DNA from 2 places in the Gottschalkia purinilytica genome. Region 1 is predicted to be linked to the other one. Evidence: riboswitches for the same ligand, from Rfam matches in the RefSeq annotation. Region 1 holds a riboswitch; the other holds the start of a gene.
What was found. A riboswitch is a leader RNA that binds a small molecule or an ion and turns the genes downstream of it on or off. The one in region 1 is predicted to bind molybdenum cofactor.
Positions count from the first base shown of each region.

Region 2: linked by a shared signal. The riboswitch ahead of CLPU_RS14305 (ABC transporter substrate-binding protein) and the one ahead of clpB (ATP-dependent chaperone ClpB) in region 1 are both predicted to bind molybdenum cofactor.

Region 1 is NZ_LGSS01000010.1:14,228-20,848, forward strand. It holds gene CLPU_RS10440 (aldehyde ferredoxin oxidoreductase family protein) at 1-1,043, shown strand, start outside; gene CLPU_RS10445 (MoaD/ThiS family protein) at 1,054-1,278, shown strand; gene CLPU_RS10450 (HesA/MoeB/ThiF family protein) at 1,283-1,966, shown strand; molybdenum cofactor riboswitch at 1,963-2,081, shown strand; gene clpB (ATP-dependent chaperone ClpB) at 2,493-5,087, shown strand; gene CLPU_RS10460 (FMN-dependent NADH-azoreductase) at 5,369-5,995, shown strand; gene CLPU_RS10465 (iron-containing alcohol dehydrogenase) at 6,025-6,621, shown strand, end outside.
Region 2 is NZ_LGSS01000019.1:3,815-10,435, reverse strand. It holds gene CLPU_RS14315 (molybdenum cofactor guanylyltransferase) at 1-585, shown strand, start outside; gene fdhD (formate dehydrogenase accessory sulfurtransferase FdhD) at 605-1,387, shown strand; molybdenum cofactor riboswitch at 1,356-1,473, shown strand; gene CLPU_RS14305 (ABC transporter substrate-binding protein) at 1,750-2,652, shown strand; gene CLPU_RS14300 (ABC transporter permease) at 2,769-3,458, shown strand; gene CLPU_RS14295 (ATP-binding cassette domain-containing protein) at 3,460-4,092, shown strand; gene CLPU_RS14290 (molybdopterin molybdotransferase MoeA) at 4,094-5,320, shown strand; gene CLPU_RS14285 (molybdopterin biosynthesis protein) at 5,345-6,621, shown strand, end outside.

The DNA.
Region 1 (6,621 bases):
AAGGATACACTGGTCTAGAAAAAATAGATAAAGTTAGTGGTGAGACTTTAGCTAGTGAGCATCTAACAAGAGCAGTAGGTTGTGCTTCGTGCCCTATTTCTTGTGGACGTGAAGTAAAGCTTCCAAACGGAGATATAGTAGGTGGGCCAGAATATGAAACCATATGGTCATTTGGACCAGACTGTGATAACTATGATTTAGACTCTGTTAATATTCTTAATATGTTATGTAACGAGTATGGATTAGACACAATATCAGCAGGAGCGACTCTTGCAGCTGCTATGGAACTATATGAAAATGGATTTATAAAGGACGAAGAACTACAAAGTGATGGATTAAGTCTTAAATGGGGCGACAAAGATTCTATGATAAAATGGTTACACAAAATAGCACTTCGTGAAGGTTTTGGAGCTAAAATGACAGACGGTTCATACAGACTTTGTGAAAGCTATGATCAAGTAGATACAAGTATGAGTGTGAAAAAACAAGAAGTTGCAGCTTATGACCCACGTGGAGCAAAAGGAATTGGACTTAACTATGCAACTAATAATAGAGGCGGTTGCCATATTAAAGGTTATATGATTAATCCAGAAATCTTAGGTTATCCTACAAAAGTTGATAGACTTACGGATGACAAAGACAAGGTAGACTTAACTGTTATAGTTCAAAACTTAACAGCAGTAGTTGATTCTATGGGTATGTGTATATTTACAACTTTTGGACTTAAAGATAATCAGGATTATGCAGATATTTTAAATGCTGTATGTGGTACAGATTATACGGGAGATACTTTATTAGAAGTTGGTGAAAGAATTTATTCATTGGAGCGTATGTATAATGAAAAATGTGGTTTCTCACGTGCTGATGATACACTTCCTAAGAGATTAACTGATGAAGCTATGCCAAGTGGTCCAGTAAAGGGTGAAAAAGTAAACTTAGAGAAAATGCTTGATAACTACTATATATCACGTGGTTGGTCACAAGATGGTATAGTTACAGAAGAAACTAAAAAACATCTTGGATTACAAGATTGTTTTGCATAGAGGTTTTCTTATGAATGATATAAAAGTTGAAGTAAGATTATTTGCATATTTAAGAGATAATAGGGGAAAAGTTGTTTATACTAACGCAGATACAATTCGTAAAGTTTTGGACGAACTAAAAATATCTGATGAAGATGCTCACATTATTTTGGTCAATGGACATGATGCAAATAGAGAAGATTCTTTAAAAGATGGAGATGTATTATCAATTTTTCCACAAGTAGGTGGAGGTTGATAAAATGAATTTTGAAAGATATATTAAAAATCTAAACTCTTTTTCTAAAGAAGAAATAGAAGATATATATATGAAAAAGGTGTGTATTGTTGGTTGTGGTGGTCTTGGAGGCTATACAAGTCAAATTTTAGCTCGATTTGGAGTAGGGCATATTACTGTAGTTGATGGTGATGTGTTTGTAGAAAGTAATTTAAATAGACAGTTGTTTGCTACAGAAAAAACAATTGGTAAATATAAAGTTGAAGTTTGTAAAAGTGTTTTAGAAGAAATAAATAGTAGTATAAATATAAAAACCTTTAACTGTATGGTTTCAGAGGTAAATGTAAACGATATCATAAAAAACCATGACATTGTAATAGATTGTTTGGATAATATAGAAACAAGATTATTACTTGAAAAAGCCTGTTATGAAGAGAATATACCTTTAGTACATGGTGCAATTGCAGGATTTTTCGGTCAAGTTACAACCATATATCCAGGTGACAAAACTCTTGAAAAAATTTATAAAAATAAAAATAAAGGTATAGAAAGTAAATGGGGTAACCCGTCTTTTATTCCACCTACTATAGCTTCTATACAATGTTGTGAAGCAATAAAAGTTTTGGTAGGAAAAGGAGAAGTTTTTAGAAATAAACTTTTATATGTAGATTTATTAAATAACGATTTTGAAATGATAGAAATTAGTTGAATAAAATCTTCCGAGTCTTATATACCTAAAGGTTTTTCCTATGGTATAAGACCAATGGGTACATGTAGAAATGTATGTGCCTCCCGAATTGGAAAGGAATGTGTTTAGCATGGTTTTTCTATGCTTAAAAAACAGTCCTTTACAGGACTGTTTTTTCACTTTATATAGATAAAATGAGCTAATTATGTTAAGAGAATATATTTGACTTAGTAGAAAATAAGTAAATTTACTTTTAAATCAGAAAAAATATTACGAACTTTAAAAGAAGGTATGATTTTGATCAAAATCATACCTTCTTTTGTCAACAATCCGAAAGACTAATTTATTAGCCTATTATTCTATATGTTCATAATCATATTAAATCTACTTTTTCAGATAATTTAATATAAATCATTTATATAAAGTATCAAAATAAGGTAAAATAATAAGAATATAAATATATTTAGTTATTGATTTTTTTATGTAAAATAATTATAATAAAAACAAAGGTCAAAGAAAGTCAAAGTTAGACTTAAGGAGTGATAATATGAACTTTGAAAAATTTACTCAAAAGTCAGGAGAGGCAATATCATTAGCAACACAAGAAGTTATTAAAAATGAAAATCAACAAATAGAGGAGATACACTTACACTATGCTTTGCTAGAACAAGAAGATGGTTTAATTCCGAAACTTATAGAACTCATGGGAATAGATATAAATAGTTTGAAGAATGAAGTAAAAAATGAAATAAATAAGTTACCAAAAGTACATGGACAAAATGTATCATCACCTTATGCTAGTAGAACATTAACAAAAATACTAATGAATGCAGAAGATGAGGCTAAGAAGTTTAAAGACAGTTATGTAAGTGTAGAACACTTATATATATCAATTATAAAAGAAAAAAATATTCAGTCACAAAATATATTTAAGAAATATAATATTACTTTGGCTAAATTCTTAGATGCTCTTAATAAAGTAAGGGGAAATCAAAATATAACATCAGATAATCCAGAAGATACTTATAATGTACTTCAAAAGTATGGTAGAGACTTAGTAGAAGAAGCTAAAAGAGGAAAGATAGATCCTATAATAGGTAGGGATAATGAAATAAGAAATGCTATTAGAATACTATCAAGGAGAACCAAGAATAATCCAGTTTTAATAGGTGACCCTGGAGTAGGTAAGACAGCTATAGTTGAAGGATTAGCTCAACGAATAGTTAATGGAGATGTTCCAGAAGGATTAAAAAATAAGACGATATTTTCGTTAGATATAGGAGCATTAATAGCAGGAGCTAAATTCAGAGGAGAATTTGAAGAAAGATTGAAGGCTGTCCTAAAAGAGATACAGAAATCAGAGGGGAATATCATACTATTTATAGATGAGATACACACTATAGTAGGTGCTGGTAGAACAGAAGGCGCTATGGATGCTAGTAACATCTTAAAACCAATGTTAGCTAGAGGTGAACTACATTGTATAGGAGCTACTACACTAGATGAATATAGAAAATATATAGAAAAAGATGCAGCGTTAGAAAGAAGATTCCAAAAAGTTATAGTAGACCAACCTTCAGTGGAAGATTCTATAGCAATCTTAAGAGGAATAAAAGAAAAATATGAAATACATCATGGAGTACGTATAGCTGACAATGCGGTCATAGCTTGTGTTACTCTTTCTGATAGATATATAAGTGATAGATTTTTACCTGATAAGGCTATAGATTTAATGGATGAAGCAGCATCTATGCTTAGGATGGAAATAGATAGTATGCCATTTGAACTAGATGAACTTAGAAGAAAAATATTACAATTACAAATAGAAGCTCAATCACTTAAAAAAGAAAAAGACGAAAGTTCTTTAAAAAGACTTGAAGATATACAGAAAGAGATATCTAGTCTAGAAGAAGAAGCTAATGAGTTAAAAGCTCAGTGGGAATTAGAAAAAGAAGGAATTAAGAGAATAAGTGATATAAAGAAAGAAATAGATGCTACTAAAATCCAAATAGAAGAGGCAGAAAGAAAATATGATTTAGAACGTATAGCTATATTAAAACATGGTAAGTTAGTAGAGCTAGAAAAACAGCTAGAAGAAGAAAAAGAAAAACAAAATAACAAAGAAAATACTATGTTAAGAGAAGAAGTAACTAGCGTGGAAATAGCAGAAATAGTGGCAAGATGGACTGGAATACCAGTATCAAAGTTAGTTGAAGGAGAAAGACAAAAATTACTTCATTTAGAAGAGATACTGCAAAAAAGAGTTATTGGACAGGATAAAGCAGTGAAAGATGTTTCAGATTCTGTCATAAGAGCTAGAGCTGGACTTAAAGATATAAATAAACCTATAGGTTCATTTATATTCTTAGGACCTACTGGTGTAGGTAAGACAGAGTTAGCTAAAACTATTGCAGAAGCTCTATTTGATAGTGAAAAAAATATTATAAGAATAGATATGAGTGAGTACATGGAAAAACATTCAGTGTCTAGACTTATAGGATCACCTCCAGGATATGTAGGATATGATGAAGGCGGACAATTAACAGAATCAGTTAGAAGAAAACCATATAGTATAGTACTATTTGATGAAATAGAAAAAGCTCATCCAGATGTATTTAATATACTTCTTCAAGTATTAGATGATGGAAGGCTTACAGACAATCAAGGTAGAACAGTGGACTTTAGAAATACTATTATAATAATGACTTCTAATATAGGATCTGACTATTTAATTGAAGGAATAGATGAAAATGGAGAAATAAAAGAAGATACAAAAAATGAAGTAATGGATATGATGAGAATTAGTTTCAAACCAGAATTTCTAAATCGTATAGATGAAATTATAATGTTCAAACCATTATCTAAGGATAATATTTATAAAATAATAGACTTACTATTAAATGATATAAAGTCAAGATTAAGAGATAGAAATATAGATATAAATCTGACTGAAAAAGGGAAAGAATATATATTAAATAATGCATACTCTCATAATTATGGTGCAAGACCTATAAAAAGATATTTACAGAAGTTTATAGAAACGGAATTAGGTAAAATGATTATAAGAGGATATATAACAGATAAGGATAATGTAGTGGTTGATGTTGAAAATGACCAGCTAGTAATAATTAAAGAAAACTAAAATAGAATAAAAAAATGAAATGAAAGAACTGTGTATCATTATAAGAAATATTTATGACCATATGGTTAATAGGATACACAGTTCTTTTTTATTATGATTTAAGTTACTGTGTGAATAAATAATATGTAAATTTTACTTATGCAGATATTGACATGAAAGCTCATTAATATATGTTAAAATGATAATATATAAACAAGATAATTTGTAAAGTATAATTTATTTTAAGGACAACATAATTGAGGTATAAATTAAACATGGAAAATTAAGAAAGGGAGAAAACTATGAGTAAAGTATTGTATATAACTTGCAATCCCAAAAAAGAAGAAGAATCATATAGTTTATCAATAGGTAGGAGATTCTTAAATCTTTATAAACAAAAAAATACACAAGATGAAATAATCGAGATAGATTTATATAAAATTGAATTGCCTATAGTAGATATAGATGTTATAACAGGATGGAATAAATCTAAACATAAAGATAGCTTAACTTACATAGAAAATACAAAGCTACAGGAAATAGATCAATTTGTAAATCAGTTTGTAGATGCAGATAAATATATATTTGTAAGTCCATTATGGAATATGAGCATTCCTACTAAATTAAAACAGTATATAGATACAGTTATGGTAGCTGGTAAGACTTTTAAGTATAGTTCAACTGGTATGATTGGACTTCTAAAGGACAAGAAAGCTTTACACATTCAAGCATCTGGAGGTACTTATTCTATAGGAAAAAATAAGCATCTTGAATTTGGAAATAGCTACCTTAAAGCTTTACTTAAGACAGTAGGTGTTAGACATATAGATTCAATTTTAGTTGAATCTACTTCAAAATCTGCTTATATTCATGAAAAAATAATGGAAAAGGCAGATAAAAGGATAGAAGAAGTACTAAGTACTTTCTAAATATTTAAAATAAAGGAGAAGGTGATATTTTGGATAACTTCATATTTGAAAATCCTACTAAAGTAATATTCGGACAAGATACTATTAAAAACATTGGAACAGAAATAAAAAGTCACAATGTAAAAAAAGTATTAGTGCTATATGGAAAAGGATCTATATTTAAAAATGGCGTTTATGATACAGCTATAGGTTCTTTGAAAGAGAATGATATAGATATTATAGAAATAGGTGGAGTAAAATCCAATCCTGTACTTTCAAAAGTATATGAAGCAATAGAAGTTGGGAAGAAAGAAAAGGTAGACGGAATACTGGCTATTGGTGGAGGAAGCACAATAGATACAGCAAAGACTGTTTCTGCAGGTATATGCTATGAAGGAGATATATGGGATGCATTTGAAAAAACATATATAATAGACAAAGCTCTTCCAATATTCACTATTCTAACTATATCTGCTACAGGATCGGAAATGAATGGAGGATGTGTAATAACAAAAGAAGATGAAAAGAAAAAGTGGAGTACAAGTGCTTCAGTATTATATCCTAAAGTTTCTATAATAGACCCAACTATACAATCTACTCTTCCAAAAGAGCAAACTGTATATGGAGCAGTAGATGCAATAAGTCAT
Region 2 (6,621 bases), on a different contig from region 1:
ACGGCTGTTATTTTAGCTGGAGGAAAAAGTAGCAGAATGGGATTTGATAAGCAGTTTCTAAGAATAAAAGAAAGAAGGCTTATGGATATTGTCATAAATAAGCTTAAAGAAGAATTTGAAGAAATAGTTATAGTTACAAATAAGCCAGAATACTATGTAGGACTTTCAGATAAGATAACAAGTGACATAATAAAAGGTATGGGTCCTTTAAGTGGTATTCATGTAGGACTTAAGAATGCAAGTAGTAGGTATTCTTACTTTATAGCTTGTGATATGCCTAACGTAAATTTAGAGTATATAAGATATATGAAAAAGAAGATAAATGAACTTAATCCTAAAGCTTGTATAACCAGGCTAGGAGGTTGGATAGAGGCGTTTAATGGTTTTTATTCAAAGGATTTAGTTGAAGAAATAGAGGAACACTTAAAAGAAGACAAAAGATCGGTAAATTCGTTATTAAAAAAGGTAGATACATTATATATAGAAGAAGAACAAGCAAGAAAATTTAGCCCCAAATGGGAAATGTTTATTAATTTAAATACTAGAGAAGAACTAGATAATTATATAAAAAACTATTCAAATTAAAGTTAAATGGAGCGATATTATGAACGAAGTTAAGGAAGTTGATATTATAAGAATAAAAGATAACGATGTAGCTGAAGAAACAGATGAAGTTATAGTTGAATATCCTTTTACAATATTTCTAAATGATAATGAGTTTATAACTCTTCTTTGTACACCAAGTTCTTTAGAACATCTAGCTATAGGGTTCCTACATTCAGAAGGTCTTATAGGTACAAAAGAAGATATATTAGACGTAAAAATAGATCATAAAAAAGGTATAGCTTATGTATATACTAAAAATAAAACAAACTTAAAAGAAAAACTATATGGTAAAAGAACTATAACTACAGGTTGTGGTAAAGGTACAGTTTTTTATAATGTCATAGACTCTTTTAAATCTAAGAAGATAAAACATGACTTTAAAATAGACAAGGAAGATATTATAAGACTTATAAGAATCTTTAATAAAGAGTCAGAACTTTTCTTAAAAACAGGTGGTGTTCATAGTTGTGCCTTATGTGATAAGGACAATATATTAATATTTGAAGAAGATATAGGAAGACACAATGCACTTGATAAAATTCTAGGAAAAACTTTAATGGAAGATATAGACTTAAAAGATAAAATGATTTTAACAAGTGGAAGAATATCTTCAGAGGTTTTAATAAAGGTAGCTAAAAGGGGAATACCAGCTATAATATCAAGGTCAGCTCCAACTAATTTAACTGTAGAAATGGCTAAAGATCTTAATATAACTTTAATAGGTTTTGTTAGAGGCCGAAAAATGAATATATATTCAAATTTTCCGAGTCTAAACTTCTAAGGTTTAAACTATGAAGTTAGGCCCATGGGTATAAAGAGAAATTTTTATGCCTCCCACTCTTGGAAAGGAAGGTTTGAGTATGTTAACTATGCATACTCAAAAATAGTCCTTTTCATAAGGACTATTTTTTTTATATATAAATACGAGAATCTATCAAAACAATTATAAAAATATAATAGACATTTATAGCAGTGTTAAAAGCTGTGACATTTATTACAAGAAATTTTATTAGGTATGTTCATTGATTTTTCTCTTATTTTCTAAAAAAAATGCTTTTTATAAGAGTATTATAATTCAAGAAATTAAGAGGACTCAATATACATATAACTTAAAAGAACTAGAGCATATATAAGGAGGACAAGATGAAAAAGTTACTTAGCGTTATTTTATGTGTTTTATTATCATTTTCTTTATTAGCTGGATGTAGTAATAGCAATAAGAATGAACAAGAAAATAAAAACGCAACTACAAAAAATGAACAAGAAAAGAGCAAAGATACTAGTGATAAAAAAGAAAAAGGTAGTATAATACTTGCTACTACAACGAGTACTGAAGATAGTGGTCTTTTAGATTATTTACTTCCTAAATTTAAAGAAGAAACAGGAATAGATGTAAAAGTAGTTTCTGTTGGTACTGGTCAAGCATTAAAAAAGGGTGAAGATGGTGATGCAGATATACTTCTAGTTCATGCTAAATCAGATGAGGAAAAGTTTGTGAAAGAAGGACATGGACTTCAAAGACATGATGTAATGTATAATGACTTTATACTAGTTGGACCTAAAAATGATCCACTAAAATTAAAAGAAAATTCACCAAATGATATAGTAGCTGGATTAAAAACAATATCTGATAAACAAGGAACTTTTGTATCAAGAGGAGATGAATCTGGTACACATAAAAAAGAATTAAAGCTTTGGGAAACTGCTAATTTAAAACCAGAAGGAAAATGGTATGTATCAGCAGGTAGTGGAATGGGAGAAGTATTAAAGATAGCTAGTGAGAAACAAGGATATACGATAACAGATAGAGCAACATACTTAAAATTAAAAGACACTTTAGATTTAGACATAGTAATAGAGAAAGAAGATAATCTTTATAATCAATATGGTATTATACCAGTAAATCCTAATAAAAATAAAAAGATAAATAAAGACGGTGCAAAAGAATTTGAAGAATGGATACTTTCAGAGAAAACTCAAAAATTAATAGGTGAGTATGGTAAAAAAGAATTTGGACAATCTTTATTTATACCAAATGCTAAATAGATTTTAGGGTATAAACATAGTAAAATTCTAAATTTTGTATATAAGTTTAGCTATTTAGTACAAGATTTAGAATTTTTACTATATTATTTTAATTTAATTTGTTAAAGGAGTATGTTATGGACTATATACTAGACGGAATAAAGGAATCTATAAGACTTTTATTAAGCTTTGATAAGGAAGTATATAGTATTATTGGACTATCAGTATTTGTTTCTTCATTTGCAACAATAATATCATCTACAGTATGTATTCCCTTAGGAATATATCTAGGAATAAAGGAGTTTAAAGGGAAAAAGCTCTTATCTCGAATCTTATATACTTTTATGAGTATCCCATCAGTCATAGTAGGTCTTTTCATAGCTATACTACTTTCAAGAAGAGGACCTTTAGGATTTCTTGATATTCTATATACACCTACAGCTATGATAATTGCTCAAACAGTTTTAGTCGCACCTCTTATATTAGGACTGACATATAATATGTCAAAAAGTAGAGGACATATTATAAAGAAGACAGGAACTACATTAGGTGCTAATACATTTCATATAATTTTACTTATAATAAAGGAATTAAAAGTAGATATATTTATGAATATAGTTACATCATTTTCAAGAGCTATATCAGAAGTTGGAGCAGTTATGATAGTTGGAGGAAATATAAAAGGACATACAAGAGTAATAACAACGTCAATTTCTATGTTAAACTCAATGGGAGATTATCCAATGGCAATAGCATTAGGAATAGTTCTGCTTATAATTTCTTTTGGAATAAATAGTATCATATATTCCTACAATGTGGAGGATTAACATGAATGTACACATAAGAAATTTAAAAAAATATTATAATGAAAAAAATATATTAAATATAGACGAGATAAAAATAGATTCAGGAAAAATAACTGGTATATTAGGACCAAATGGAGCTGGTAAAAGTACACTTCTTAATATAATAGCAGGATTAGATGATATTTTTACTGGTGATATAAGATATGATGATAGGAAATTAAATAAAAATATATATAAAAATATAACATTAGTAAGTCAAAAGCCTTATTTATTTAAGAGAACTGTGTATGAAAATATCCTATATCCTTTAAAATTAAGAGGATTCAAAGAAAGAGATATAAAAGATAAAGTGAGAAATATATTAGAAGAGCTAGAAATAACAAACATAGTAAATAAGAAGGCTAATCTTCTGTCAGGTGGAGAGTCTCAAAAAGTTTCATTAGCTAGAGCTTTAGTTTTTGAACCAAGACTTCTTCTTCTAGATGAGCCTACTTCAAATATAGATGTGAAATCATTAGAAATGATAGAGAGAAAAGTGATACAATTTAATAAAAAAGAAAATTCTACTATAGTTATAGTTACTCACAATTTAAATCAAGCAGAAAGAATGTGTGATGAAATAATAAATATTGAAAATGGAAAGGTAGGATTCTAAATTGAAATTTTTCAAAGTTGTGTCAATTGAAGAAGGTAGAGAAATAGTTATAAAAAACTTTAGAGATTATAAAATAGACACTGAGAATATAGATATTTTAAATGTCTTGGATCGTATATTAGCTGAAGATATAGTTTCTGATATATGTGTTCCCGAATTTGATAGATCATCTGTAGATGGATATGCAATAAAAAGTAGAGATAGTCATGGAGCTAGTGAAACTATACCTAGTATGCTGAATTTAATAGGCGAAGTAAAGATGGGAGAAGATTCTAAAGCCGAGGTTAACTTTGGAGATGCAGTTTATGTACCTACAGGTGGCATGATACCTAAAGGAGCAGACTCAGTTGTAATGATAGAACATGTAGAGCGGTTAGATGATAGTAATATAATGGTATACAAGCCTGTGTCATCAGGGGAAAATGTAATATTTAAAGGTGATGATACAAAAAATGGAGATGTAGTCCTAGAAAAAGGAAAGAAGTTAAATCCTCAGGACATAGGGGCATTAGCATCTCTTGGAAAATCTAAAGTAAAAGTATACAACAAGCTTAAATTTTATATTATATCTACTGGTGATGAAATTGTAGATATAGATGAAAAAATAGAAAAAGGAAAAATAAGAGATATAAATAGTTATGCACTATATTCACTAATAAAAAAAATAGGTGGAGAAGTAGTAGAAAAAAAGATAGTTAAAGATAATTTTGATATGCTAAAAGAAGAGGTTCAAAAGGGATTAGATACTTCAGATATAGTAATAATGTCAGGTGGAAGTTCAGTAGGAACAAGGGACTTTACTCATGATGTTATAAATTCATTTGAGGGTAAAGGAGTTTTGGTACATGGAATATCTATAAAACCAGGAAAGCCTACTATAGTAGGAGATGCCAATGGAAAGATAATATTTGGATTACCTGGTCACCCAGTATCATCTATAGTAGTGTTTAAAGCTTTTGTTGAACCTATTATAAAAAAACTTATGAATATAAAGGATCAGGTGAATAAAACTAGAGCCATAATTGATTTTAATTTTCGTTCATCACCAGGAAAGACAACGTATCAGATGGTTTCATTAGAAGAAAGAGATGGGAAACTATATGCAACTCCTAGATTTGGAAAATCAGGAATGATTACTTTACTGTCAAGTTCAAATGGATATATAGTTATACATTCTGATGAAGAAGGGGTATACAAGGGAGAAGAAAGGGAAGTCTACCTTCTATAGAAGCTGATAAGGAGAATCTGTGATATGAAAAAAGAAGAAAGAAATGTTTATATAGATAACATAGACGTAGGAAAAGCAAAAGAGCTTTATTTCAAAAAAATATATAGAAATATAGACTGGGAAGAAGTAGATACTGTAGATGCATTAGGAAGGATAACATATGAAGCTGTATATGCAAAAAAGTCATCTCCTCACTATAATGCCGCAGCTATGGACGGAATATTAGTAAAGTCAAAAGATATGGTAGGCGTTACAGAATCTACGCCTAAAATATTAGAAGAAGGTAAAGATTATAAATATATAAATACAGGAAATCCTATAGAACCACCATTTGATGCTGTTATAATGATAGAAGAGGTTATAAACTTAGATGATGGAAAAATAAAAATAATAAAATCTGCTTATCCTTGGCAACATATAAGACCTATAGGAGAAGATATAGTAGCTACAGAAATGATAATACCATCGAAACATAAAATAAGACCAATAGACTTAGGTGCTTTGGTATGTGGTGGTATAGAAAAGGTTAGGGTTTATAAAAAGCCTAATATAGGGATAGTTCCTACAGGTTCAGAAATAGTAGAAGATATAAATACTGTAGATGTAGGTAAAATATCTGATTCTAATTCCCTAGTATTTGAAGGCCTTATAAAAGAATATGGAGGAGTTCCAAAAAGATACAGGCCTGTAAAAGATGATTATGACATATTAAAAAGAGAAATACTAAAGTGTTCAGAAGAAAACGATATTATATTAATAAATGCAGGATCATCTGCTGGAACAAAGGATTTTACAGTGAAAATTATTAAGGAGATAGGTGAAGTAGTAGTTCATGGAATTGCACTAAAACCAGGAAAGCCAACAATACTGGGTATAATTAATAATAAACCTATAATAGGGATACCTGGATACCCTGTATCCTCCTACCTTGTATTTGAAACATTTGTAAAACCTATTATATATAAATATACTGGTCAAGAAGAAGAAAAGGAAGAAATTGAACAAGCAATTATATCCAAAAGAATAGTATCTTCATTTAAAAATAAAGAATTGGTTAGAGTAAACTTAGGAGTAGTAAAAGATAGGCTTATCGCAACTCCTTTAACTGGAGGAGCAGGAGTAACTATGAGTCTGGTAAAAGCTGATGGTATAGTTACAATACCTCGAAATACTGAAGGTGTTGAAGGTGGAGAAACTGTAGATGTAAAGCTACTAAAGCCAATAAGTAAAATAAAGGATACTTTAGTTTCAATAGGGAGCCATGATTTGATAATGGATGTAATATCTGATATGACTAAGTT